DNA from 4 places in the Erwinia sp. AK-PDG3-5 genome. Region 1 is predicted to be linked to each of the others. Evidence: riboswitches for the same ligand, from Rfam matches in the RefSeq annotation. Region 1 holds a riboswitch; each other region holds the start of a gene.

Region 1 (7,207 bases):
TTATAGTCATGAGTTCAATACAATACGTCTATAACGATCGTGGAGAGCGTACAGCTGCCATTATTCCAATAGCGCTGTATGAACGGATGGTAGATGAGATGGAGCTGGATGAGTTTTTAGAGCCCATCCCTTACGTTGCAGGCCCAAACGATGGTGAGACCATTCCTCATGAGGTGATTGAGATCATGATCGACGGGGTGCTCTCTCTACAAGCGGCCTGGCGTGTTCACCGTAAAATGTCCCAGTTGGATGTGGCAAACGCATTGGGTGTGACTCAAAGCGCTATCTCCAACATGGAGAAGCGCGCCAGGCCGCAGGCAAGCACGCTGGAAAAGCTGGCCAGGTTGTACGATTGCAGAGTGACGCAGCTCACTCTCGACTGAGATGCCTGAACAAGAAGCCCGGTTAACGCCGGGCTTTTTTATTGCCGGTTAACCCCCGGCGTGGGCTGCGTCCCACGGCCAGTTTACTCAAAAATAAGGATGCGTCCCGTCTATCACGCTGGCGTAATGACCTTTGATTTTCTCATTCAGCTGCGCCTCATTCGGCAGGGGCCGCCCGCGCAGCACCGCTTCGGTGGTGAAGCAGAAAATCAAAATGCCCCGACTGCAAATGTTGGCGGCCTCGGTGTAGCTTTCAAGCGTCGAGAAATACGCATCGCTGCTTTTGGCTTTTTCCAGACTGGCGGACATCACCGACACCAGCATACGGTAAACGTCTATCGCCTCGCCCAGCACCGGGATTTTACCGATTGAGAACGCAAGAATCTTGCTGATGCGGGTAAACAGCAGCTTTCTGTCCGGTAACGCAAACAGCTCTTCCAGCGTCTCCAGCCACAGGTTAAAGGTGGTGGCGAACAGTTCATTCTGCACGATCTGCAGGCTGGCATGCTGCCAGGAGAATGAGGCCGCCATCAAGGCAAAATCACGCTGATAGCTCAGGAATGCCTGCTCATTGTCATCGTCCGCCAGCGTCAGCGTATTGCTGGCCAGCTCGAAGTTTTGCAGCTCTTGCTGACTGTCTGCTTCATGCCAGTCAATCAGCCTGGCTTTGCGCAGTTGCAGGGTTTTTAACGCTTCCAAATCGTGGAAGGTTGCCATGGCGATCTCACTGGCTAACAGCGCCTTATTGATCGTCTGAATCACCACGGGCGACTCCACCACAGAACGCTGCGCCAGCAATTCATTGCGGCGATTAAGGTAGGCGGCGGCAGGACTGAGGAAGTTGCTCATGGAGTTTACCCGGGGTCGGAGGGGGGACAGGCATCAGAGAACCTGTACAGTAGGTTCCAGTATGGCATAACTTATTGGTAAGAAAGCCTGGGGAGAAAGCTTTTCAGGATAATGCCAGATAGCCTTGGGTAATCAGCAGCTTGAAATGGCCTGCAACATCGGTTCGCCCACCAGCACCGGCTGGCGGGCGAACCGATTTCTTAACGTAATTCCATCGCGTAATTGTTAACCGGCGTTATTTTTTGGATCAGCTTATGGTCAAAGAGAAACTGTTCATAAGCCTGATAACGGGCTCTGTCCAGATGGGCCGGATCGCGGGCAAACATCGGTAACGTTTTCATCCACGCGGCCTGGTTTAGCGGATTATTGAGGTCCGGGTGTGCGTTGGCAAACGCCTCCCAACTTTCCTGCGGATGAGCGTGCAGGTAGTCGCTGCCTTTCTTCAGCGCGATCAGGAATTTTTTGATTTTCGGCGCGTTCACCTCATCGCGATTCGCCACGATAATCAGCTCGTCATAGGCCGGAACGCCGTAGTCCTCAACGTTGAATACCTGCGGATCCTGACCGTGCTGCTTCAGCTGCAGCGCTTCGATATTGCGATAGCCGCCTATCACCGCATCGACCTGGCCCGCCATCAGCGCGCTGTTCAGCTGGAAATTGACGTTGACCATCTTCACCTGATCCAGACTGACCTTTTCGTGGTTGAGCATGGTGCCCAGCGTGGCCTGTTCAATACCGCTGACCGAGTAGCCAATTTTTTTGCCTTTCAGTCCGGCCGGCGAGGTGATGCTTTTATCCAGCGTCATCACCGTATTTAACGGCGAGTTGATCAGCGTGCCGACGCGCATCAGCGGTAAGCCCTGATCGGCAAAGAAATGCAGCTGTGGCTGATAGGTGATCGCCAGGTCGGCCTGTTTGGCTGCCACCAGCCGTGGCGGCAACGCCGGATCGGAAGGCGGCACAATCTTCACCTCCAGCCCCTGTTCCTTAAATGCGCCAATCTGTTCCGCGACCATGATCGGCGCATGATCGGGGTTGATATACCAGTCCAGCACCAGCGTGAGCTTGTCGTTGGCGCTGGCGGCGTGGGCACAGGCGGCAGTCAGCAGCAGGCCGAAGAGGGTTTTCTTAAACATGTGTTTCCCTTGAGTGAGGTATCGATCAGTCATTTTCCGGTGCCCAGCGGATCAGGCGACGCAGTGCACTGTCCACCGCCAGCCACAGCAGCAGGGTCATCAGCACCAGAATAAACAGTGCCGCAAAGCAGAGTTCGGTTTGCATTCGCGCATTGGCGTTGAGCATCACGTAGCCCAGACCTTCACCTGCGCCGACCCATTCGCCGATAATGGCGCCAATCGGTGCCACCGCCGCCGCCATCCTCAGGCCGGAGCCAAACGCGGGCAGCGCCGCCATCAGCCGCACATGGCGTAATAACGCCCAGCGGGACGCGCCCATGGTGCGGGCGAGGTCGAGAAAATCGTTATTGACCCGGCGCAACCCGTCGAAGAATGCCGAGGTGACCGGGAAGAAAATCACCAGCACCGCCATCGCCACCTTGGCGCTGATGCCGAAGCCGAACCACAGCACCAGCAATGGAGCCAGCGCAAAAACCGGTATGGCCTGGCTGGTCAGCACCAGCGGCATCAGCCAGCGCTGTAAGCGGGGAGAGAACATCATGCACAGCGCAAGAATGGCGCCGAGCAACACCCCGGCGACCAGTCCGCTGACGATTTCCGCCGCGGTCACCAGCGTGTGCGCCGCCAGATACGCGCGACTGGTCCACAGGACGTCGGCAACCGACACCGGCGTGGGCAGCAGGAAGGCAGGAACGCCGCTGCGGGTGATTGCCCACCAGACGGCAATCAGGCCGATATACACCGTCAGGCCACGCCGCCAGCGGCCAAAGGCCGATTCTTTTGCGCTTATCATCCTGCCGCCCGGGTCAGCTGTTGCAGTAATTCACCCTGGCTCTGCAACAGATGCCGATCGTCAGGGGCCCGTGGCGGAAGTCCGGCAATCTGATGCGAATCATCAATCCCGGCCGCAGACAGCACCAACAGCTGGTGGCTAAGGCGGCAGGCCTCCAGCGGATCGTGGGTGATCAGTAATACCGTGTGGCCGGTCAGTAACGTTGAGGCCAGCGTCTGGATGGTGGTGCGTGTGATGGCATCCAGCGCTGAAAAGGGCTCATCCATCAGCACCATCGGCTGACGCTGATAAAGCGTGCGGGCCAGCGCGGCACGCTGCCGCATGCCGCCGGACAGCGCGGCAGGCAGGCTGTCGCCATACCCGCTAAGCCCGACGCGATCCGTCAGTTCGTCAGCCCACTCGCGATCGGGCTTCTCACCGCGCAGGCGTGAGGCGAGGCTGATATTGTCGCGAACGGTCAGCCACGGATAGAGCAAATCCTGCTGCCCCATATAGGCCACGCGTCCCTGAACCGGCAGGCCGTCGCTGCCGCTGACCGTGCCTGACGTCGACAGCGCCAGCCCGGCTATGATCTTCAGCAGGCTGGTTTTGCCAACGCCGCTGGCTCCGAGCATCGCGGCAAACTGACCGCCGGTGATATTGACGTTCAGCCGTTCAAACACCGTCCGTGCGCCGTAGCGCAGGGTCAGATCGCGCACCTGAATCCCTGGCGGTATCACGCCACGGGCAATGTCGTGACTGTTCATCCCTCGTTGCTCAAACTGGCATTAAGGCCCATCTGCCAGAAGGCGCTTTCCAGCCGGGTGGCGGTGGTGAAGATGTTTGAAAGCTCCGGCAGACGACTTTGTGCGCCGCGCTGGACCCCGACCGTTTCCAGCAGATCAATCGCCCGTTGTACGCTGGCCAGATAGCTTTCATCGCCGTAGTTGGCGATCCACGAGCGGTAGGGATTGCCTTCGGTAACGGTGGCGGGATTGTGCAACAGGCCGAGGCCTATTTCGGCATAGCCCGCGACGCAGGGAAGCAGCGCAGCAAGCAGATCCAGCGCGTCGCCGGACTGGCCGATATCCAGCACATAGCGGGTGTAGTTGAGGGTTTCGGGTGCTTCCTGTTCATTGCGCATCTGGCTTTCGCTGATGCCCCATTGCGTGCAGTAACCAACATGCAGCGGCAGCTCGGCGACGATGGCATTCAGCGAGGCGGTAGCCGCCCGCATTTCGGGCAAGGTGCGAAATTTGCTAACCAGCAGGGCATAGGCACGGGCGAAATGGATCAGGAACAGATAGTCTTGCGTCAGATAGCGCCGAAACGCGCTTTCGGGCAGCGTGCCCTGGGCCAACTGCTGAAGAAAAGGGTGGTTAACGTAGTGCTGCCAGTCAGCCGCGGCCTGCTGGCGAAGCTGGCCATAAAGACCACGGGAAAACATGTTGTCAGACATGGGACCTCCAAAAGTGAGTGGAGATCCGGGCGTGCAGAGGGTTGAACAGGCAATGATCGAAAATCGGGCTATTGCCAACCGTCCCTTCGCTGGCATGACCCAGATCAGGTTCAAAGGGTCCGGCTAACGTCGCCATCTCAGCCCATACAGGACACCCCTCGGAGAGGCTTGTTATACGATATTTACTTTTTGATTACAATCGATGGCTGGCGGCTGAGTCAGCGCCATGATGCAAAACGGCTTTCTTACGAAAGCCGTTGTTTAAGCGCCACTAAGCCTGTTTTGGCTTAAAAATCATATTCTAACGCTAAGCGGTTCTGCCAGAAGTTCTTGTCAGAGGTTGAGGTGGTTTGCACGCCGACAAAGTCGGTCAGGCTCAGCCCTTTCAGCACGCCATCAAAGCTGTAGGTGCCGTAAATCAGGTACTCCGACTGATTGCTGCTCGACGCGCCGGCGCTGGCGGTCAAATCCATAAACGAGTAACGGCTGCCGAGGGAAATATTGCTGTTGGCGGTCCAGTTCAGATCGGTGGAGTAGGCGTTGCCGCTCCCCAAATCCTGGGTACTGGTGAAGAACGGTTGGGCGAAATACGGGCCTGACGAGGTGTTATGGGCATAAGGCGTCACCAGCGCACCGTTGCCATAGGCATTCTCACTGGCGGCGATATGGTCCCAGTTCAGTGACCAGCGCAATGACGGCACAAAATTCATCGCATACTGCGCGCCGTAGCTGGTGCTGTTTACTTCGCCCGCCAGCGCGTCGCCCTGACTCAGGCCGCGAATAAACTGCACGCCAATTTTGGGCTGCAACGGATTTTCCGACCACGACAGGAAGCTGTCGGCGTAAACCATCCTGGTGTAGTTATTGTATTCTTCGTACCACAGCTGGCCGGTCAGCTTTTTATCATCCAGCTTGAGGGCGCGTCCGCCGCCGATGCCCCACATGCCGTTAGTACGGCCATCGGCGTCGGTGTAGGCGGTGGTGTCGAGAAACTGATCGTCACCCCAGGGTTTGTAGCGGGTGATTTTGGTGGCGTGCAGGAAGTTATCGCTGTCGCCATAATTGGCGTCGACACCGCGGAACAGGATCGGGGTGATGCGCCAGTCGTAGTCGCCAATAAACGGGATATTGATACGCTGGTCACCGGCGGTGATACGGAAGTCCTGATAGTGCCAGCTCAGATAGGCTTCGCCGACGCCGGTCTCATTTGGCCCCAGTTCACCGATCAGATGGTCATCATTATGCGAGATGCCGCGTTGCAAAATGCCGCTGACGCCAAGGCTCAGGCCATAATATTCCGCGGTGGCATACTTCACGCTGCCGCCGTAACTGACGGTGTCCTGCGAATAGCCCGGCGAGAAATAGGCGTTGTGGGTGGAATAATAGAGGCTGCGCAGGCTGCCATGGACCGAGCCGCAGGTAAACATTTCGGTCAGTGAATCGGCCACACCGGCATCACAATCCGAAACCGGTGTCGCGGCCAGCGCGTGACCCATTAATAAAGCTTGAGAGACGACGAGTGCACCCAACTTTAGCGCAAAGTTGACCTTCTTTGTTTTCATTAATAGCTTCCTGTCAAAATTTGAAAATGATCTGCCCGCAGCAAAAAATGCCGAATAATTTTTTTTGGTATCCCGTAAAACCGTCCGGTGGCGAGCGCGTTATTTTAGCTACGCACGTTATTTACTCACTGTAATTAATTTTATGCTGATTTCATTTATTCAGTGACAGCGGATCGCTTAGTAATTCCAGGGTGTCGCGCACGTCCCAACCCTGCAGCTTGCCTGGGTTGAGCAGTCCTGCCGGATCCAGCGCCTTTTTAACTGACACCACCTCGGCCTTAATTTCCCCTTGCTTACCTTCTTCAATGGTAAAGACATGAGGATTGTTTATTTTTACATCATGGTCGCGGAATGTCTGCATTATTTCGTTCAATCTTTCTTCACTGGAATAGCGAATTAATTGTAATCCGCTGGCAGTGATATTGCTATCGTTGTCACGCAGGAATTCAATATGGGAAATAACTTCATCGCCGAACAATTCCGCCATGGCAATAATCTGCTGATGATAGGTGGAATAATTGAACGCCGTCTGCAAATAGGTCAGGGTGCTGTCCACTTTCAGCGCATGCAGCGTGGTGTGGTTCCAGCAATATTCCATCAGCGAGGCGTTGGCTTCACGCGCCTCGTCCGCCGTCTGGCGCACGGCATTCTGGCCGCGATACTTTTCTAACAGTCCGCTGCACAGGCCTTCACTTTGCTCCGCAATCACGCCTATCACCGCATGCTGCGTGGCCCGGTAGTTGCCGTTCAGATGGGTGAAATAGCTTGGGATCGGTGCGGCGAACAGCGCAAGCTGGCGTTTCACCAGCCCTGGCGAGCGCGCGAAGGCATTAGCATAGTCCAGCGCATCGGTGAAGTCGTCGAACACATCCAGCCGTTCAATCCACCGGTGCACCGGTGCCAGCGCCAGCTCGACTTCCAGCACGATGCCGTTGCTGCCGTAAGCATGATGCAGCAGCAACGCCTGCGGCGCGGGCACGCTGAGGATGCGCGGCTCGGCTTCCATGGTCATCACTTTCACGCTCAGCACGTTGCCGGGTGCGCCC
Region 2 (7,207 bases), 230 kb from region 1:
CACCAGCGATGAAAATGGTGCACCGGGCCGATGCCTTTGCCGACTTCCAGCGAATCGGCCTGCTCCAGCGCGCCCTGTAACCAGCCCTTGGCTTCGTGCACTGTCGACACCCAGTCATCATGCCGTGGTCGCAGCGCGGCCAGCGCAGCGGAGAGCGTACAGCCGGTGCCATGGGTATGCCTGGTTGGCACGCGCGGCGCGGTAAAACGCTGCTCCAGCTGGCGGGTAAACAGCCAGTCCGGGCTTTCGGCATCGCTCAGATGCCCACCTTTCATCAGCACCGCCTGGCAACCCAGCGCTAACAGCGCCCTTCCCTGTCGCCGCATCTCGTCTTCGTGAGTGGCAACCGGACACTCCAGCAGCGCCGCCGCTTCCGGCAGATTTGGCGTGATCAGTGAAACCTGCGGCAACAGGCATTCACGCAGCGTGGCAACAGCCGCCGGCAAAAGCAGCGGATCGCCACTTTTCGCCAGCATCACCGTATCCAGCACAATCCACGGCACGGCAGAGTCCTTCAGTCCTACAGCTACCACCTCGACGATATCGCTGTCGGCCAACATGCCGATTTTTACGCTGTCGATGCGCACGTCGCTCAGCACGGAATGTAATTGTGCCGCGACAAAATCGGGCTCGATGCGGTAAACCGACTGCACGCCACAGGTATTCTGCGCCACCAGCGCGGTGATCACGGTGGTGCCATAGGTACCCAGCGCCGAGAAGGTTTTCAGATCGGCCTGAATGCCCGCGCCACCGCTGGGATCGGTACCGGCAATGCTCAGGGCGTTGATGCGCTTCATCCCTGAACCTCCAGAGTAAACAGCGCGTCGAGGAACAGCGCAACAAAACTGCCGGGACCCGCTGCCGCCATCGCCGCGCGTTCGCCTGCCAGGCTCATTATCCGGCAGGCGCTGGCAACGTGCGTTAACCGGTCGCCAGGCAGCGCGGCAAATCCGGCCACCACCGCAGACAGCGCGCAGCCGGTGCCGACCACGCGGGTCATCAGCGGCGAGCCGCCCGCAACCGCCAAAACCCGTTCGCCATCGGTGACGTAATCCGTTTCGCCGGTGACCGCAACGATGGCGCCGGTGGTGCTGGCCAGCAGGCGGGCGGCGTCCAGCGCCAGTGCCGAGTCATGCAGACTGTCGACGCCGCGCCCGGAGGCGGCCTGGCGGGCCAGCGCCATGATTTCAGAGGCGTTGCCGCGAATAGCCGCAGGACGGTGTTCCAGCAGCTGCTGACAGAATTCAGTGCGGAAGGTCAATGCGCCAACGGCAACCGGATCCAGCGTCCAGGCGCGCTGCGCCATTCCGGCCGCGTGCACGGCAGCCAGCATCGCTGCACTGCGGCAATGGGTGAGCGTGCCGACGTTGACCAGCAGCGCATCGGCAATGGCGCTGAACTGTGCGGCTTCGTCGGGATCAACCACCATTGCCGGGGAGGCCCCGAGCGCCAGCAGCACGTTAGCAGTAAAAGTCTGCACCACATCGTTGGTCAGGCAATGAATTAACGGCGATTTTTTACGAAAGAGGTCGAGTGAGACAGCGGCATCCGCCGCGACAAAGGTATGAGGTTGGTTCATGGTACAACTCCCAACCGGCGATCAAGAAGGCGATGCGGTCAGGCATCTGACTTCCCTCCGCTGGCATTATCCAGTTCAGGTTCGACGGGTTTTTCTCAGCCCTTTCTTTGGAAAGAAACGGCACCCCGAGTCATTTACTACGTGCTATCAGCCGCCAGATTACGGGATGGCGCTTTTCTTTACCATCCCCCTGTCCACTATCAGATTAAGATTCCACCGCCCCAGCCACGCTCAATCCGCTCAGTATCCCAGCAATAATCAGGATTATCGGTGGCTATTCCGACGATTAAAAAACCGATCTGCAGATAAATTAAGGCCAATCCGCCCCTGTGGGTATTGACGCTCTTTGTTCACAACATGGATGCCGTTGTTTCATTTATTCGAGGTAGCCCATGCTTGCCCATTATTCACCCGTATCTTCTCCCGCGATGCCAAAATTATCTTTATTATCAGTATTAATCGGCACCGTATTGCTCACTGGCTGCGGCGGTGGAGGTGGCGGCGGAAGCAGCAGTAACAGCACTCCAACGGTCACGCCGGAAACCGTCAATCAACCCGTCGCTTCAACGCCTCCGGTTACGTCAACCAGCAATGGCAAGGTGAAAGTCGGGATTATTGACTCGGGTTTGCAGGCTGGGCGTTCGGACATCAACTATGCCAATGTTTCCTTCACGTCCTGGCTGGCCGGTGCCAGTCAGACCCTGAACGATAACGTGGGCAGTCCCGGACATGGCACGATTGTCGCTTTAACGCTGGCTGGGCTGGCTCAGGGAACGTTTGCCGGCGGTGTGGCACCCGATAGCGAACTGTATATCGCTCAGGCCTCCAGCAATAACCTCTTTTACTACACGGATACCCAGCGGGCAGTCAGTGGTTTACTGAGCAACGGCGTAAAAATCATCAATATGTCTTACGCCTCCGATGAGCGTTACTCGACCGCTGCAGAACTGCAAAGCGCCCGGGACAGCGGCCGTTACCAGCTGCTGTATGACAGCCTCAGTGAGGTTGTTAAAGCAGATGCGCTGGCGGTGGTGGTGACGGGCAACAACGGCGGCGCCACGCCGTCACCTAACGCGCAGGTGCCGTTGATTTATAACGATGCCAGTCTGCAAAAAGGCCTGATTGCAGTCACCGGCTACCTGCCTGGCTATAACGTCGCCCAGGGCAGCAGGCCGCCAGAATTAGCCGTGTTTGATGCCTGTGGCAACGCTGCGGCCTGGTGTCTGACTGCCGAAGGCTATGCGGATTATCTGCAGGACGACGGAACCCTCGCCCGTAAATATGGCACCTCTTTTGCCGCGCCGCGCGTTGCCGGTGCTGCCGCCCGGGTCTCCGCCCAGTTTCCCTGGATGACGGGGTATAACCTGCAGCAAACCCTGCTCACCACCGCAGATTATCACAGTGACGCGGTGGCGGGTGTTGCCGCCGATACCGCTAATGGCCGTCCGTATAACGACACCTTTGGCTGGGGTAACGTGGATGTCGATAAGGCGCTGAACGGCCCCGGCATGTTTTATAACGCCGATTTTTCCGCGGCACTGAGTGCAGGGAGTTATACCTTTGCCAATGATATCAGCGGCAATGGTGGACTGATTATCAGTGGTGCCAGCGATGCCGGCGGCGTACTGACGCTCACCGGACAAAATACCTATACCGGTATTACCCAGATCACCAGTAACCGGTTGGTTATCGACGGTAGCGTCGCCAGCGATGTACGGGTATCCGGCAGCGGACAGTTGGCGGGTAGCGGCACGATTGGTGGCAGCCTGAATAACGCCGGTACGGTCTTTACCACCACCGCTGGCGGACTCCATGTGGTCGGCAGCTATCAACAAACTGCTGATGGCACACTGCGCGTTACGCTTTCGCAGCCTCTGACCGTTTCTGGCGCGGCGTCACTGAACGGGGCCCTTCAGGTCACCATTCCGTCCAGCACCTACATTGTGCAAAACTCAGAAACCCTGTTGCAAAGTGGTCAGGGTATCAGTGGCCAGTTCACCACCGTTGATAGCGGCGTGTTCCTGAATGGCACGGTGGCCTATAGCGCCAACAGCGTGGTGGGGAATTTCCAACGCGTTAACACCAGCCAGGCGGCAGAGGCGGCAGGCATTACGGCGCAGGGCACGCTGAAGAGTGCGGCAAATGTGGAGAAAGGCCTGCAGGTGGCCGACAGCTTATCCTCCGCGTCGGCACGTTCTGCGCAGCAGGATGCCTTCCTTCAGGATGCCGCCGCATTCCAGCAAATTGGTAACAGTGCCGAAGCCCGTGCCGCGCTGGACTCCCTTTCTGGCCAGGCGCATACCAGCGGCAATGCCATTCTGTTCAGCAGCCTGGATTATCAGAATCAGTTGCTGAACAACCGTCTCGATCCGGCGCAGAGAAAGCCTTATGGCTTATGGGCTGAAACCGGCACATTACACGGCGACTTACAGCAGGACGGCTACCTTGGCAGCCAGTACCGCATCAATACCACGGCGATCGGCGTTGACAGCAATTTCGATGTTGAGGATCTACGCCTTGGCGTTGCCTTCACCGACAGCGAAATCAGAGCCAGTTATGACGGCAGCGGCGGCAACAGCAGCAACAGTTTGCAAGGGGTAATGTTCTATGGTCAGTACGCCTTCACCCCGGCCTGGCTATTTGAAGGTAATCTGAGCTATCAGCATGGCAATACCGAATTGTCCCGCGCGCTATTGGTTGCAGGTGTGCAGGCCGCCTCTTCCGAAACGCGTAATGACAGCTGGCAGGCGTTGGTGAAAACCGGTTACCGCTGGTCGCTGACCGACAGCCTGACGTTGCAACCCTATGTCGGACTGAAATTTAGCCAGCTTTATACCGGCAGCTTCACCGATCAAGGCAGCGCATTAGGGTTACAAGGTGACAGCGAGCGTTATAGCCGGTCAACCGGACTGAGCGGGCTGAGCCTCAGTACGCCGCTGTTTGAAGTACAACAGTGGTGGAGCCTGCTTACCGCTTACGGTGAATATCAGCATGCCTTTACCAATCCCTCCCTCGACGTTAACGCCCGATGGGTTGGCGCAGATGCCGCCGGGGAAAGCTTTGCCATTCCGGGGATGCGCCTTGACCGTGATTCTCAGTGGATTGGAATGAGGCTGGATATCGGCAAAGCCAAAGACGCGCGCCTGTTTATCCGTGCCGATAAGCATATTGCCGACCTTGGCGACGAATCGGTGTTCCGTGGCGGCGTTGATATCGCCTTCTGACCGCTACACCGGGATGCGGCGACCGATCTCCACCACACGGTCACTGGGCAGGTAGTAGTAGTCGGTCACATGCATGCCGTTGCGCGCCATCCAGCTGAAAATCACGCGCTGCCAGGCCGGCAGGCCGCCGCGACCTTCGCGTGGGATGATGTTTTCATGACCCAGATAGTAGGTGACATGCCCGGTATCCAGCTCGCAGTTATCCAGCTGTGGATAGCGTAACAGCGCCGGGATATTGGGCCGCTCCATAAAGCCATACACCGCCAGTGCATGCCAGAAGCCTGGCGCAAGCTGGGTGACGGTTAAGCGCTCGTCCGCATTAACACGCGGCACGTTATCGATAGCGATGGTCAGCGACAATATATGTCCATGCAGTGAACCGTTGCGTTTTACCTGCCACTGCATCACCGGCGGCGTGCCTTCTTTCTCCCGCGTCAAAAAAACCGCCGTGCCGGGCACTCTGGGTATCGCTTTCTCTTTCAACATGGCCAGGAAATCGTCTACGGGAATAAACTTTTCATGCACCGCCCTGCTTGCCGCTTCCACGCCACGGTGCCAGAGCAACATCACGCCGTAAACGACCAGCGCCAGGATCAGCGGCATATAGCCACCTTCGAACACCTTACTCATATTGGCGACCAGGAAGCACAGGTCGACGATAAAGAACACGCCGGCAATCAGCAGGCTGGTGAGCCGGTTCCAGCGCCACACCTCATGCATCGCAACATACAGCAGCCCGGAGGTCATGATCATCGTCAGCGAAACGGCGATGCCGTAGGCTGCTGCCAGCTTGTCGGAAGATTTAAAGAACACCGCGAGAAAGAGGGTCACCACCATCAGCAACCAGTTAATCGCCCCGATATAGATTTGCCCGTAGCTCTCTTCGGTAGTCTGTTTAACCCGCAGCCTCGGCAGCCAGCCTAGCTGAATTGCCTGACGGGTCATGGAAAACGCACCGCTGATAATCGCCTGACTGGCAATGATGGTGGCGAGAGTGGCGAGGATCACCAGCGGGATTTGCAATACCGGCGGGCAAAGCCGGAAGAAGATATTCTGCGTTACGTCAGCGCCTGAAAGCAGTAACGCTGCCTGTCCGGCGTAGTTGAGCAGTAAGCTGGGAAAGACGATGGCAAACCAGGCCAGCCAGATCGGCTTTTTGCCAAAATGGCCCATATCGGCATACAGCGCTTCCGCGCCGGTGACGCAAAGGAATACGCCGCCAAGTACCAGAAAGCTGACGATGCCATTGGAGAAGAGAAAGTCGATGCCGTACATCGGATTCAGCGCCACCAGCACCGCAGGATGCTGCACAATCCCCCAAATGCCCAAACCGGCGATAACCGCAAACCACAACGCCATAATCGGACCAAAGACTTTGCCAATCTTCGCCGTGCCCAACGGTTGAATGGCAAACAGCGCCAGCAGGATCACCACCGCACCCGGCAGGATCCAGGGTTGTGATTCCGGCAGGATGATGGTCAGCCCTTCAAGGGCAGAGAGTACCGAGATCGCTGGCGTAATCGCACCATCGCCATATATCAGCGCCGCACCGAAAAGCCCGGCAAACAGCACCAGCGGCCGCCGTTTATCCTTGCGTACTAATAGCGACATCAGCGTCAGAATGCCGCCTTCGCCATGGTTATCAATGCGCATGGCAAACAGGGCATACTTTACCGAGGTGATCATCACCATGGTCCAAAACAGCAGCGACAGCAGCCCGAGGATCACGTCAGGCGTGGGCCCTTCGCCCGACAAAGAGAGCACTGTTTTTAAAGTATACAGCGGGCTGGTGCCGATATCGCCAAATACCACCCCCAGCGCGCCGGCGGCAAGTACCGGTAGACTCAACTTGTTTTCTTGTGTGTCCTGACTGGCGGTCATCGCGCCTTCCTTATGAAACCCCAATCTCTTTACACTGGCCTGGAGATGGGAAAGCGTCAACTTCGTCCACGGACTCTTTTGGCTAACGGCCGACAATACGCTACTCTTGGGCATCATCCCGTCCTGAGCCGAGAAAATACGCAACGCATTATGACCAGACCGCTTAATGAACAGTACGGCATCAGCGTGGCAGCGCTGAAGATGCTGCAATACCTGAAACAGATTTCACGCGGGGATCGGGGGTTTTCTATCCTCGACACCACGCTTAACCACCGTTGCAACGTGACGCCACCGGATAATTTTAAGGTGCTTGATGAGCTGTTTGAGGCCGGAAAAATTGACTACGACTATCGCGGCACCGGGCTTGATGGCGAACGGCATGTTAAGCCGGTCTGATCATCCGCGCGCGCGCCGGAGCCAGTCGTGAACGTTCGTCCGTTCACAGAGGCTGACCGCCCTTTCCTGCGCACGCTGTTTCTTGCGTCGCGCAAGGCAAACTGGCACTGGCTGGATGGCAGTGACT
Region 3 (7,207 bases), 2.0 Mb from region 1:
GACCTTCGCCACCATGGATCACAACGTCTCTACCCAGACGCGTGATATCAATGCGAGCGGTGAGATGGCGCGGATCCAGATGTCGATGCTGATCAAAAACTGTGAAGCCTTCGGCGTACGTTTGTATGACCTCAAGCACCCTTTCCAGGGCATCGTACATGTGATCGGTCCTGAGCAGGGCCTGTCCCTGCCGGGTATGACCATCGTCTGTGGCGACTCGCATACCTCCACTCACGGTGCCTTTGGCGCGCTGGCGTTTGGTATCGGGACCTCAGAAGTTGAGCATGTGCTGGCCACCCAGACGCTGAAGCAGTCCCGCGCCAAAACCATGAAGATTGAAGTGGTGGGACAAACCGCACCGGGCATCACTGCTAAAGACATTGCGCTGGCGATCATTGGCAAAACCGGCAGCGGCGGCGGCAATGGCCATGTGGTCGAATTCTGTGGTCCTGCGGTAGAAGCCCTGAGCATGGAAGGCCGCATGACGCTGTGTAATATGGCGATTGAACTGGGCGCGAAAGCGGGCCTGGTTGCGCCTGATGACACCACCTTTGATTACGCCCGCGGCCGCCAGTTTGCGCCGAAAGGGGCGGAATGGGATGAAGCGGTCGCCTGGTGGCGGACGTTGAAATCCGACAGCGGTGCGCACTTCGACAAAGTGGTGACATTAAATGCGGCGGACATCGCACCACAGGTTACCTGGGGCACCAACCCCGGTCAGGTGATCGCCGTTAACGAGGTGATCCCCGATCCGGCCTCGTTCAGCGATCCGGTTGAGCGTGCCTCAGCCGAGAAGGCGCTGGCCTATATGGATTTGCAGCCTGGCATCCGGCTGACCGAAGTGAAGATCGACAAAGTCTTTATCGGCTCCTGCACCAACTCACGTATTGAGGATTTGCGGGCGGCGGCATCGGTGGTGAAAGGCCACAAGATTGCGCCAGGCGTTCAGGCCTATGTCGTGCCGGGATCCGGTCCGGTTAAAGCGCAGGCGGAAGAGGAAGGGCTGGACAAAATCTTCCTTGATGCCGGTTTTGAATGGCGCTTACCCGGCTGCTCAATGTGTCTGGCAATGAATAACGACCGGCTGAATCCCGGTGAGCGTTGCGCATCTACCAGCAACCGTAACTTCGAAGGTCGTCAGGGCCGCGGTGGCCGCACGCATCTGCTAAGCCCGGCAATGGCTGCGGCTGCGGCGGTTGCAGGCCATTTTGCAGACATCCGCGAACTGATTTAAAGAGGCTGTATGGCGAAGAAATTTACCCAACATACCGGCATCGTGGTGCCGATGGATGCGGCAAACGTCGATACCGATGCGATTATCCCGAAGCAATTTTTGCAGATGGTGACGCGCACTGGTTTTGGCCGCAACCTGTTTTACGACTGGCGTTACAGCGATGCCGAAGGCCAGATCCCCAACCCGGATTTCGTGCTGAACAAGCCCGCGTTTCGCGGTGCCAGCATTATGCTGACGCGGGAAAACTTTGGCTGCGGCTCCTCCCGTGAGCATGCGCCCTGGGCGCTGACTGACTTCGGTATTCAGGCGATTGTCGGCAGCGATTTTGCCGATATCTTTGCCAATAATTCGTTTAACAATCAGCTGCTGCTGGTGTCGTTAAGCGAGGAAGAGGTGGACACGCTGTTCCAGCTGGTTGCCGCACAGCCGGGCGTGGAAATCACCGTCGATCTGGAAAAGCAGGAAGTCATCGCCGATGGCAAGCACTACGCATTCAGCATCGACAGCTTCCGCCGACACTGCCTGATCAACGGGCTGGATAACATTGGCCTGACGCTACAACATGACGCTGAGATTTCGGCGTATGAGAAAACCCAGCCGGCCTTTCTGCGTTAGTTGCCCCCACGGGCGGAAGCACTTCCGCCCGTATTCCCCTTACACATCCTTCACCTTTGCAGACATCACCAGCGCGCCAATCGACAGCACCAGTGCCGCCCAGTACACCGAATAATGGCCAAAGGTTTCCGCCAGCGCGCCCTGAATCACGCCCGCCAGAATCACCCCCGTCGAAATACTGTTGGTAAACAACGTGGTCGCCGCACCGGGCCTTCCCGGCATCAGATCCTGGAAATAGAGCATGCCGATCCCGGCGACAATACCAATAAAGATGGCATTAAAGATCTGCAACGCCATCAGCGCCGCTTTATCGTGGAACACCACCAGCCCCAGATAGAATATCGCCCCGGACGCCACCGCAAACAGCATCATGTTGCGCTTGCCGAAGCGCTTCACATAATGGCCGGCCAACAGCATCGCCGGGATTTCCAGCCCGGCCGCCACGCCCATCAGCAATCCAGCCAGCTTATCCGGCAACCCCAACACGCTGCTGATATAAAGCGGCATATCGATGATATACATGGTATTGCAGGTCCACATCAGCAATGACGCCATAAACAGCAGCCGCACATCTTTATTCTTCCACGCGCTGATTTGGGTGATCACCACTTCAGGCGGTTGTTCCACACGCGGCACCGACGGCAGCGCAAACCAGATCAGCGCGACGCAGACCACAAACAGTCCGGCGGCAATCAAAAACATGGTGGTGAAGCCGTAATTCAGCGCCAGCGCAAAGGACAACGGCGGCCCGACAACCCAGGCCAGTGACAGCTGGGCACGCATCACCGAGCTGAACATCACCACCTCACGGGCGGAGCTGTCAGCATATTCGCGGGCAAGGGCAAAGATTTGCGGCATCGACACGCTGGCCAGCGCGGAGAGCAGCACGCCAAAGGTAATCAGCGTCAGATAGTCACGGTTAAACGCAAAGATCAGCGCGTTGCCAATCGCCATCACGCAGCAAAACAGGATCAGCATGCGGCGGTCGCCCCGGTTGTCCGAGCGCTTTGCCAGCAGAATGCTCACCGCAATGCCGGCTATCGCATTGATGGTGTAGAACAGCCCGACCCAGAACGGACGAACGGCCACTTCACGGGTCAGAAACAGGCTAAGCGTCGGCGCCTGAAGCGCACCCGCCACGCCCACCATAAACGACACGGCCATAAAGGCGACGTAAACAGGATTGATACGGCGACGGCGCGTGAGGAGCGATTTCATAGCTGATCCTTCAAAAAAAAGTCGCCACAGAGGTGAGTCGACAAACAGCAAGCATAGAAGAAAACATGGAGCAGCGAAAAAAGCCAGCCAGGTATTAACCCGGCTGGCTGGTGAAAGGCACCATACTCAGAATCATCAATGTCAGAGCGCATTCGAAGAATGTCTCCCGCTCTTTCATCTGCGGGCATTATTGTCCTAATATAAGGAAGAAAAAACAGATTGCTTTCTGATAAGGGTTCCTCTTTTATGTCTTCTGCCCGCTTACAACAACAGTTTATCCGCCTGTGGCAGTGCTGCGAAGGCCAGCCGCAGGAGACGACGCTCAACGATTTGGCGGTACAACTGAGCTGCTCCCGCCGGCATATGCGCAACCTGCTGAATGCAATGCAGGACCAGGGCTGGCTTGAATGGCAGGCGGAAGCCGGGCGGGGAAAACGCTCCAGGCTCAGCTTCCATTACACCGGGCTGGCATTGCAACAGCAGCGGGCGGAAGAGTTGCTGGAGAACGATCGCATCGACCAGCTGGTGCAACTGGTGGGCGATAAAAACGCGGTCAGACAGATGCTGATCTCGCATCTTGGCCGCAGTTTCCGCCAGGGAAAACATATCCTGCGGGTGATGTACTATCGCTCGTTATTGAATCTGTTACCCGGTACGCCGCTGCGTCGTTCTGAAACCCACCTTGCCCGTCAGATTTTTAGCAGTCTGACGCGGATAAATGAGGAAAATGGGGAAATCGAAGCCGATATTGCGCACCACTGGCAGCAGCTCTCTCCGCTGCACTGGCGGTTTTATCTGCGCCCGGCGATCCACTTTCATCATGGTCGCGAGCTGGAGATGGCCGACATTATCAGCAGCCTTGAGCGACTGAAGCCCCAGCGCCTGTATGCCCATTTCGATCGCATCGAGTCCTCAGCGCCCTGGACGCTGGATATTCATCTGCATCAGCCCGACAACTGGCTTCCCTGGCTGCTGGGCAGCGTCAGCACCATGATCCTGCCAAAAGAGTGGCCCTTCCTCGCGGACTTCGCCCGTCAGCCGATTGGCACCGGCCCGTATGCGGTGGTGCGCAATCAGACCACCCAACTGAGGATCCAGGCGTTTGATGACTATTTTGGTTACCGCGCGCTGATTGATGAAGTGAATATCTGGGTGCTGCCGGAAATCAGTGATGAGCTGGTTTATGCCGGGGTTAAGCTGGAAGGCAAAGGGCTGGAAGAAAAGTCAGAAGAGAGTCGTCTGGAAGAAGGCTGCTATTTCCTGCTGTTTGACCAGCGATCCGAACAGGGTCGCGATGAACAAATCCGTCGCTGGGTCAGCACGCTGTTCAACCCGATCGCCCTGCTGAACCATGCCGGTATTGGCTATCAACGCTACTGGTTCCCGGCTTATGGCCTGCTGCCGCGCTGGCATCATCGCCGCGATATGGCTGCCAGCCAGAAGCCCGACGGGCTGACCACCCTGACGCTGACCTGGTATAACGATCACGTCGAGCATCAGGGCATCGCTAATGCGTTACGGCCGATCCTCGCCGAACAGGGTGTGGAGTTGATCACCCAACAGGTCGATTATGACGTCTGGCACCGCGGCGAAGCCGAAAGCGATATCTGGCTTGGCAGCGCCAACTTCACCCTGCCGCTGGAATTTTCCGTGTTTGCGCTGCTGTACGAAATCCCACTGGTTCACCACTGCGTGACGCTGGACTGGGAAAAGGATGCGCAACTCTGGCGCGAACAGAAGCTGCCGCTGGCCGACTGGGGCAAGCAGCTGATCAACACCTGGACGCTGCATCCGCTGTTCCATCACTGGCTGCTGCTGGAAGGTCAACGCAGCATGCGCGGGGTCAGAATGAATATGCTGGGCTGGTTTGATTTTAAATCCGCCTGGTTCGCCCCTGACGACGCATGATGCTTTCGTTACCCAGCGGAAATCACTAGAATAGGCCGTTCTCAACGGGGTGCGTTCGCGGTGTTTCACTGCCAGCGCTGAGACAAACCCGTCGAACCTGATCCGGATAATGCCGGCGTAGGGATTTGAGACTCTCCAGATTGCTCAGATCCTTTGCGACACCTAACTTTCAAGGAACGCAAAGTGTTAAAAAAAGTTCTGCCTTTACTGATCCTCAGCACCTTTCCGGCCTTCGCGGCTAAACCCGTCCTGACTGTTTATACCTACGACTCATTTTCCGCTGACTGGGGACCGGGTCCTGCCATCAAAAAGGCGTTTGAAGCGGACTGCGGCTGCGAGCTGAAATACGTGGCGCTGGAAGACGGCGTCTCGCTGCTTAACCGTCTGCGGATGGAAGGCAAAAACAGCAAGGCCGACGTGGTGCTGGGCCTCGATAACAATCTGCTGGATGCGGCAGAGAAAACCGGCCTGTTCGCACCAGGCCAGGTGGATACCAGTAAGGTCATCGTTCCGGGTGGCTGGAACGATAAGACCTTTGTGCCGTATGACTATGGCTGGTTCGCCTTTGTGTACGATAAAACCAAGCTGCAAAATCCACCCACCAGCCTGAAAGAGTTGGTCAACAGCGACAAGCCGTTAAAGATTATTTATGAAGATCCCCGCACCAGCACCCCGGGCCTCGGCCTGCTGTTGTGGATGCAGAAAGTGTTCGGCGATAAGGCACCGGAAGCCTGGCAGAAGCTGGCGAAGAAAACCGTCACCGTCACCAAAGGCTGGAGCGAAGCTTACGGGCTGTTCCTCAAGGGTGAAGGCGATATGGTGCTGAGCTACACCACCTCTCCGGCTTACCACCTGATTGAAGAGAAGAAATCGCAGTATGCCGCCGCCAATTTCAGCGAAGGTCACTACCTGCAGGTAGAAGTGGCCGGGCAGCTGAAAAGCAGCAAACAGCCGGAACTGGCGCAGAAATTCATGAAATTTATGCTGGATAAACCGTTCCAGGACAGCATCCCAACCGGCAACTGGATGTATCCGGTGGTGAAAAGCACGCTACCTGCAGGTTTCGATACCCTGACCGTCCCGTCCAACTCGCTGCAATACACGCCACAGGAAGTCGCCAGCCAACGTAGCCAATGGATCAGTGCATGGCAACGCGCCGTCAGCCGCTGATTGCTGGCCCGTTGGTGCCCGGTGCGCTGGCGGCGACGCTGCTGGTCGCCGTGGCCCTGACCGCATTCAGCGCGCTATGGCTGAGTGCACCGGCGATCCACTGGCGGGAGCTCTGGCAGGATGACTATCTCTGGCACGTCCTGCGCTTCTCCTTCTGGCAGGCCTTTCTTTCCGCAGTACTGGCGGTTGGGCCGGCGATCCCGCTGGCCCGCGCGCTTTACCGACGCCGCTTCCCCGGCCGGGACACGCTGTTAAGACTCTGCGCGATGACGCTGGTGTTGCCGGTGTTAGTGGCGGTATTTGGCATCCTCAGCGTCTATGGCCGCACGGGCTGGCTGGCCGATCTCTGCGCGTTGCTGGGCATTCCCTATACCTTCACGCCCTATGGCTTACAGGGCATTTTGCTGGCGCATGTGTTCTTTAATTTGCCGTTAGCCGCGCGTCTGCTGCTGCAGGCGCTGGAACAGATCCCCGGTGAGCAGCGCCAGCTGGCCGCTCAGCTGGGATTGCGCGGCTGGAACCATTTCATGGTGGTCGAATGGCCCTGGCTGCGGCGGCAAATCCTGCCTGCCGGCGCGCTGATTTTTATGCTCTGTTTTGCCAGCTTCGCAACCGTACTGTCGCTGGGCGGCGGACCAAAAGCCACCACCATCGAACTGGCGATCTTCCAGGCGCTGAACTTTGATTACGATCCGGGCCGTGCCGCCCTGCTGGCGATGATTCAGATGGTCTGCTGTCTCGGATTGGTGATGTTAAGTCAGTGGCTCAGCAAAGCGATTCCGTCGGGCACGGCAAGCATCAACGGCTGGCGAAATCCTGAAGACAGCGGGCGCGCCAAAGTGTGGGATGCGCTGTTAATCTTCGCCGCGCTGTTTTTATTACTGCCGCCGCTGCTGGCGGTCATCGTGGATGGCCTGAATCAGGGGCTGCCCGCGGTACTACGCCAACCGGCGCTGTGGCAGGCCACCTTCACCTCAATACGCATTGCGCTTGGCGCGGGGTTGCTGTGTGTGATCCTGACGGTGATGCTGCTGTGGAGCAGCCGGGAATTGCGCCTGCGTC
Region 4 (7,207 bases), 2.2 Mb from region 1:
CTCCAGCAGGAGCTGACGGCTGTAGCGTAAAAAGTCGTTGTCACTGAACATGGGCTTCGTCCCCGTTTCCAGCCAGATCGAGCAGCTGCGCGGTAGCTGCCTGCCAGTCAGGCGCCAGCGTGATGGCGCTGACCACCGCAATGCTTCCCACGCCGGTTGCTAATACCTGCGGTGCCCGTTCCAGACTGATGCCGCCAATCGCCACCGTGGAAATTCCTTTCAGGCGGGAAATATGGCGCTGCAATTCCTGCAGTCCCTGTGGCGAAGAGGGCATATTTTTGGTCTGGGTCGGAAAGACGTGCCCAAGGGCGATATAGGACGGCTTTTCAGCCAGCGCCCGATCGAGCTCGGCATCGTCATGGGTTGAAAGTCCTAACCGTAATCCGGCGCGATGGATCGCATCCAGATCGGCGACATCCAAATCTTCCTGGCCAAGATGCACGCCATAGGCCTGATATTTAATCGCCAGCTGCCAGTAGTCATTGATAAACAGGCGTGCCTGATAACGCTTACCCAGTTCGATAGCCGCCGCGATATCGTTTTCGACAGCCGCTTCAGGCAGATCCTTGATACGTAACTGAATCGTACGCACGCCCGCTTCAAGCAGGCGCGCGATCCATGCCACCGTTTCCACGACCGGATAGAGTCCAAGCCGGGCCGACGTTGGCGGGAAGGCTAAGCGGCTCATGCTTTTTCCTCCTGCGACAGCACATCGGCTGGGTGATAAAGTTCTCCGCCGCGGGTACGGAAAGCCTCTGACATTTCGGCCATACCAATCTCAATCGGTTTGGCTTCCGCCTCCTGTCTGGCGGCATAGTCCCGCACTTCCTGAGTAATTTTCATCGAACAGAATTTCGGGCCGCACATTGAACAGAAGTGGGCCACCTTGCCCGATTCCTGCGGCAGCGTTTCATCGTGATAGGCGCGCGCGGTATGAGGATCGAGTGCCAGATTAAACTGATCTTCCCAACGGAATTCGAAACGGGCTTTGGACATGGCGTTATCGCGGATCTGCGCGCCGGGATGGCCTTTTGCCAGGTCGGCGGCATGTGCAGCAATCTTGTAGGTAATCAGACCCTGCTTAACATCTTCCTTGTTGGGCAAGCCCAGATGCTCTTTCGGCGTGACGTAACAGAGCATTGCGCAGCCAAACCAGCCAATCATCGCTGCGCCAATGCCGGAGGTGAAATGGTCGTAGCCAGGCGCGATATCGGTAGTTAGCGGGCCGAGCGTATAGAAGGGCGCTTCGTGGCAGCGATCGAGTTGCTCGGTCATATTGCGGCGGATCATCTGCATCGGCACATGTCCCGGCCCTTCGATCATCACCTGCACGTCATACTCCCAGGCAATTTTGGTCAGCTCGCCCAGCGTATGCAGTTCGGCAAACTGCGCGTCATCGTTGGCATCCTGAATCGATCCTGGACGAAGTCCGTCGCCCAGCGACAGCGAAACGTCGTAGGCGGCGCACAGCTCGCAGATCTCGCGAAAGTGTTCGTAGAGGAAGCTCTCTTTGTGGTGTGACAGGCACCACTTGGCCATGATCGATCCACCCCGGGAAACGATCCCCGTCAGGCGTTTTGCGGTCATCGGCACATAGCGTAACAGCACACCGGCATGGATGGTGAAGTAATCGACGCCCTGTTCAGCCTGTTCCAGCAAGGTATCGCGGAACACTTCCCAGTTGAGATCCTCTGCCACACCGTTCACTTTTTCCAGCGCCTGATAAATGGGAACCGTACCAATCGGAACGGGACTGTTACGCAGGATCCATTCGCGCGTCTCATGAATATTGCGGCCGGTGGAAAGATCCATCACCGTATCGGCGCCCCAGCGGGCGGACCACACCAGCTTCTCCACTTCCTCTTCAATCGACGAGCTGACCGCGGAGTTACCGATATTGGCGTTTATCTTCACCAGGAAATTGCGGCCGATAATCATCGGTTCGGATTCAGGATGGTTAATATTTGCCGGGATGATGGCGCGGCCGGCCGCCACTTCCTGCCGGACGAACTCTGCCGTGATATTTTCCGGTAGGCTGGCACCAAAGCTGTTGCCGGGATGCTGTTGCAACAGCACGTCACCCCGAATACGTTCGCGCCCCATATTTTCACGCAGGGCGATAAATTCCATCTCTGGCGTAATCACGCCCAAACGCGCGTAATGCATTTGCGTCACGCAGCGCCCAGCCAGTGCCTTGCGTGGGCGGGGAAGATGGTCAAAACGCAAATGATCGAGGCCTTCATCCGCCAGGCGCTGTTGGGTGTACACCGAACTGAGCTGCTCAATGTGCTGAGTATCACCACGCTGTTCAATCCAGTCATTGCGCAGCCTGGCAAGTCCGCGATGCACATCAATTTTTGCGTCCGGATCGCCATAAGGTCCCGCCGTGTCATACACCGGCACCGGTTCGTTATCTTCAAACTGCGGATTGTCTTTGCTGCCACCGACCATCGTCGGACTGAGCTGGATCTCACGCATCGGCACGCGAATATCGTCGCGCGAACCGTTCAGCCAGATGCGTTTAGAATTAGGGAAAGCGGTGCCCTGAAGGGAGTCGATAAACTGCTGGGCTTCTGCGCGCTGTTCGCGGCGGGTCGGTCTTTTATCACGGGTAGACATAGCTCGTTCCTGAAAAAAGGGAATTTGCTTGCCTGGAGTTCGGAGGAGTAAGCGCAGGGTGTGAAAATGGTCGGATCCACACCGTCACTGAAGATTTACTCTTGTTCCCTTCGCAGGTACTAACCTGATCAGGTTCCGCGGATCCCGAATTAACGGTCTCAGCCCCTAAGGGCACTCCGACAAGAAGAATTTTGCTGGCAGACACCACCAGCAAAACAATCGTGGCAGGACTGGCCTCACCACATAGTGCCCTTTCAGCATAAAGGGGCTTCTTTGAAACTACAAGGGGTTTACAATCTGGTAACGTTTACGCCGGACGGGCAAGCGCACTCTCATTAGCCGCCTCAAGCTTATCCGCCGTTTTTTCCAGCGCCAGCTGAATAAAGCGGTCTTCAAGCGTGAAACGCGCTTCCAGCGCTTCGCCCACTGTGGACAAGGCATTCTGGAATTCGAGACAGTTATCGTGATCGATGGCCTTCTCAAGATGGGTATCATACACCTGCATGATCATCTCGGTGTTTGCCTGCAGGGAAGGGTAGATCAGCGCGGCTTTAGCCAACTGTTCGCTGCCTTCCATCTCCTGAATAAAGCGTTGATAAACGGTGAAATGCCCGGTGGAAAGGTAATCCACCAATCCCTGACAGAAGCTGTCCAGCGCGTTTTCATCGAGCGTAGTGAGCGATTCCTTGTTAGGCTTGATGCCAACCAGACGATAATAGGCAATCAACAACTGCCTGCGGGAGCGTAGACAAAAGTCTACCAGGTCGCTACATCCGCCGACGCGCGCGGTCAGAACTTCTAACTGGTTAAGCATGAGTGACTCCATGAGTGTAATTATTACTATTTCGCCCCAATCCAGTAATTCAGAAAGTCTGTAAAGCTGAGGATGAGCAATTTTATGCAACGTGAGATTTCAAGCGTAGACGTTGGCTGGTGGGTTGTCAGTCATGAACATAAACTTTGGCTACCGAAAGGTCAATTACCGTTCGGTAGCGCGCAAGAATTAAGCCTGACAGGATCGAACGGATCACAAATCGGCGAATGGCAGGGCGATCCCGTCTGGTTGATCTGTGAGAACCGTCAAGAGGGCATGGGATCCTTGCGTCAGATCCTCGATCTGGACGTGGGCCTGTTCCAGCTGGCGGGTAAAGGGATCCAGCTGGCGGAGTTCTATCGCTCGCATAAGTGGTGCGGCTACTGCGGCCATGAAATGCACCACAGCAAAACGGAACTTGCCTGCCTGTGCCGCCATTGTCGACAGCGCTATTACCCGCAAATCGCGCCCTGCATCATTGTGGCTATCCGCCGTGGGGAAGAGATCCTGCTGGCCCAGCATACCAAGCACCGTAACGGCATCTACACGGTGCTGGCCGGTTTTGTTGAAGTCGGCGAAACGCTGGAACAAACCGTTGCGCGGGAAGTGATGGAAGAGAGCGGGCTGAAGGTGAAAAACCTGCGTTACGTCTCCTCTCAACCCTGGCCGTTCCCCCAGTCGTTGATGATGGCTTTTATGGCCGATTACGACAGTGGCGAGATTGTCATCGATCCCAAAGAGCTACTGGATGCGGGTTGGTATCGCTTTGATGCCTTACCGCAGCTTCCTCCTCCAGGAACGGTCGCCCGTCGCCTGATTGAGGATACCGTGGTGCTTTGCCGGGAAGAGGCTGAGTAAGTATCCAGGCCGGCAAATTCGCCCTTTGCCGGCTTTTGCTGAACCCGCTCGGGTGTTTAATCATCGTCTTTCATTTTTTTAAATAAACTACTGTGCTTAATCGTGCAGCATCACATATTTTATTGTTCTGATTTTGCCTACCAGGCTGCATTAATATTAATGTCATGTTAATAATATCAGGGAATGATGCCATGGAAACGTTCAGGAAAGAACATTACTTATGGGGCTTGTGGCTCTTATGGATTTTTTCTCTTTGTTGTTACCTCTTCCCGCAATATAAATTCTTTGATTGTTGCCTGAAGGTGACGATCGGCTGTTATTTAATATTCGTTTTATTAACTCTCGCTAAAAGGATGGATCCCAATATGTTTAACTTCAATAAGAAAGAAACAGAAACGCCAGTGAACGGCTCAATGGGTACCGGCTCTCCGCAGGCACCGAAGGCCGCGCTGGAGCTGGCTGATGAGAGCGCGACGGCAAAAGAAACCCGCATTTCGTCAGGCAGTAAATTGACGGGCGAAATAATTAATTAAGCTAATGTTTCGATAAATGGTCAGATCGTTGGCGAAATTGTCAGTAAGAAAACGGTGCAGATCGGTCAAGAGGGGAAAGTGAATGGTAAGGTGTCTTCTTTGAAAGTTGTCGTAAATGGTTCGCTTAAAGGATGCTGTTACGCGAAGTCAGTCACGATTCTTTCCCGTGGCCGAATTGAAGGGGATGTTTATGCCGAGGATTTCTCTATTGAGAAAGGCGGGGTTTTTATTGGCAACTCTCATGTGCTTGATGAAAACAGGCTGCCAGATAAAGCCTCTACCCTGGTGAGGACAAAGCCAGAAATATCTGAGTTAATGCCGCCAGCGCCGGGGAAAAATATCAATAAAGAGCGGAGTGATAAAGCCGCAAAATAAGGGTTTGATATGCGCATTCAGCCACCCAACCGGGCGCGAGGTTCACCGCCCGGTCGGTGAGCGCATCCTGTCTTCCGCTCTCAGCCGCGCGGCGATCGCTCAATTTTTGTGACGCTGTGGCAGCGCCATTTCCAATAAATGTTACACTACGCGCATGCATGTGTGCTTAGAGAGCTTTTAAAAATGAGTGAACTGAAGAACGATCGTTATTTGCGCGCCCTGTTGCGCCAGCCGGTAGATGTGACGCCAGTATGGATGATGCGCCAGGCCGGGCGTTATTTGCCTGAGTACAAAGCGACTCGCGCGGTAGCCGGTGATTTTATGTCGCTGTGCAAAAATGCCGAACTGGCGTGTGAAGTGACGCTGCAACCGCTGCGTCGCTATAACCTGGACGCGGCGATCCTGTTCTCCGATATCCTGACCATTCCAGATGCGATGGGCTTAGGCCTCTATTTTGAAACGGGTGAGGGTCCGCGTTTCTCTTCACCGGTTACCTGTCGTGCAGACGTTGAAAAGCTGCCAATCCCCGATCCTGAACAGGAACTGGGTTATGTGATGAATGCCGTGCGCACCATCCGTAAGAATCTGAACGGCGAGGTTCCGCTGATCGGTTTCACCGGCAGCCCGTGGACGTTGGCGACCTATATGGTGGAAGGCGGCAGCAGCAAGGCCTTCACCAAACTGAAAAAGATGATGTATGCCGAGCCGGCCACCCTGCATCTGATGCTGGATAAGCTGGCTGACAGCGTCACCCTGTACCTCAATGCGCAAATCCGCGCCGGTGCGCAGTCGGTGATGATCTTTGATACCTGGGGCGGCGTGTTGACGGGTCGTGACTACCTTGAGTTCTCCCTTCACTACATGCACAAAATCATTGATGGCCTGCAGCGTGAAAACGACGGACGTCGCGTACCGGTTACTATGTTCACCAAGGGTGGCGGACAGTGGCTGGAAGCCATGGCGGCGACCGGCTGTGATGCGCTGGGGCTGGACTGGACGACCGATATTGGCGATGCACGCCGCCGTGTAGGCGATAAGGTCGCGCTGCAGGGCAATATGGATCCTTCCATGCTGTATGCCGCGCCTGCCCGTATCGAGCAGGAAGTAGCAACTATCCTTGCAGGCTACGGTAATGGCAGCGGTCACGTGTTCAATCTGGGGCACGGCATCCATCAGGATGTGCCGCCAGAGCACGCAGGCGTGTTTGTCGAGGCAGTCCACACGTTGTCTCGCCCATACCATCAGGACTAAGCATGGATATTCAGGCATTAAAACAGGAACAGCTTGCGCGTGCCGCTGAGGTGATACGTGAAGATGATTTTGAGGTAATGCCGCCCCGTTACATTGGCGGTGCCGATGTCGGGTTTGAGCAGGGCGGTGAGATAACCCGCGCCGCCCTGGTGATTCTGGAATATCCTTCGCTCCAGTTAGTGGAGCATCGTGTTGCGCGCATCGCCACCACCATGCCCTATATCCCCGGTTATCTCTCCTTCCGTGAATATCCCGCGCTGATGGCCGCCTGGCAGCAGCTGGAGCATCGTCCTGACCTGTTAATGGTCGATGGGCAGGGCATTGCCCATCCGCGTCGCCTGGGCGTTGCCAGCCACTTTGGCCTGCTGGTGGATGTGCCGACGTTGGGCGTAGCAAAAAGCCGGCTGTGTGGCACCTTCGAACCGCTTGCCGATGAGCCGGGCGCCAGCCAGCCATTAATGGACAAAGGCGAGCAGATCGGTTTTGTCCTGCGCAGTAAAATCCGCTGTAATCCGCTTTTTATCTCGCCTGGCCACCGCATCAGCCCGGCTACCGCACTGAGCCTGGTGGAGAGCTGCCTGAAAGGTTATCGCCTGCCTGAACCCACGCGCTGGGCAGATGCCGTCGCTTCCCAACGGCCCGCTTTCCTGCGCTGGCAACAGAGGGGTTAACGGTGTGAGCCGTCACCTTTTCAGTTACACTGCAGACCGCGCACTTATCTTTAAGAGATCCGAACATGTTACGTAATCCCATTCAT

What was found. Region 1 has a riboswitch for thiamine pyrophosphate ahead of tenA (thiaminase II). Riboswitches for the same ligand answer to the same signal wherever they lie in the genome.
Region 2: another riboswitch for thiamine pyrophosphate. It lies ahead of thiM (hydroxyethylthiazole kinase); the one in region 1 lies ahead of tenA (thiaminase II).
Region 3: another riboswitch for thiamine pyrophosphate. It lies ahead of thiB (thiamine ABC transporter substrate binding subunit); the one in region 1 lies ahead of tenA (thiaminase II).
Region 4: another riboswitch for thiamine pyrophosphate. It lies ahead of thiC (phosphomethylpyrimidine synthase ThiC); the one in region 1 lies ahead of tenA (thiaminase II).

Annotation. Positions count from the first base shown of each region.
Region 1 covers NZ_CM165967.1:1,878,775-1,885,981, forward strand. Annotated here, with positions in the region: gene AC1UKS_RS08570 (helix-turn-helix domain-containing protein) at 9-383, shown strand; gene AC1UKS_RS08575 (hypothetical protein) at 471-1,232, opposite strand; gene AC1UKS_RS08580 (ABC transporter substrate-binding protein) at 1,433-2,368, opposite strand; gene AC1UKS_RS08585 (ABC transporter permease) at 2,394-3,161, opposite strand; gene AC1UKS_RS08590 (ABC transporter ATP-binding protein) at 3,158-3,907, opposite strand; gene tenA (thiaminase II) at 3,904-4,599, opposite strand; TPP riboswitch at 4,664-4,768, opposite strand; gene AC1UKS_RS08600 (TonB-dependent receptor) at 4,887-6,161, opposite strand; gene AC1UKS_RS08605 (FAD-binding oxidoreductase) at 6,313-7,207, opposite strand, start outside.
Region 2 covers NZ_CM165967.1:1,648,776-1,655,982, reverse strand. Annotated here, with positions in the region: gene thiD (bifunctional hydroxymethylpyrimidine kinase/phosphomethylpyrimidine kinase) at 1-797, opposite strand, end outside; gene thiM (hydroxyethylthiazole kinase) at 794-1,579, opposite strand; TPP riboswitch at 1,615-1,717, opposite strand; gene AC1UKS_RS07485 (S8 family peptidase) at 2,008-4,803, shown strand; gene AC1UKS_RS07480 (potassium transporter Kup) at 4,807-6,684, opposite strand; gene AC1UKS_RS07475 (hypothetical protein) at 6,835-7,080, shown strand; gene AC1UKS_RS07470 (GNAT family N-acetyltransferase) at 7,108-7,207, shown strand, end outside.
Region 3 covers NZ_CM165967.1:3,890,584-3,897,790, forward strand. Annotated here, with positions in the region: gene leuC (3-isopropylmalate dehydratase large subunit) at 1-1,234, shown strand, start outside; gene leuD (3-isopropylmalate dehydratase small subunit) at 1,244-1,849, shown strand; gene AC1UKS_RS18165 (sugar efflux transporter) at 1,889-3,067, opposite strand; gene sgrR (HTH-type transcriptional regulator SgrR) at 3,314-4,975, shown strand; TPP riboswitch at 5,011-5,117, shown strand; gene thiB (thiamine ABC transporter substrate binding subunit) at 5,159-6,145, shown strand; gene thiP (thiamine/thiamine pyrophosphate ABC transporter permease ThiP) at 6,121-7,207, shown strand, end outside.
Region 4 covers NZ_CM165967.1:4,475,527-4,482,733, reverse strand. Annotated here, with positions in the region: gene AC1UKS_RS20935 (HesA/MoeB/ThiF family protein) at 1-51, opposite strand, end outside; gene thiE (thiamine phosphate synthase) at 41-688, opposite strand; gene thiC (phosphomethylpyrimidine synthase ThiC) at 685-2,619, opposite strand; TPP riboswitch at 2,708-2,808, opposite strand; gene rsd (sigma D regulator) at 2,927-3,433, opposite strand; gene nudC (NAD(+) diphosphatase) at 3,518-4,291, shown strand; gene AC1UKS_RS20910 (hypothetical protein) at 4,483-4,824, shown strand; gene AC1UKS_RS20905 (bactofilin family protein) at 4,879-5,199, shown strand; gene hemE (uroporphyrinogen decarboxylase) at 5,383-6,450, shown strand; gene nfi (deoxyribonuclease V) at 6,453-7,121, shown strand; gene AC1UKS_RS20890 (YjaG family protein) at 7,187-7,207, shown strand, end outside.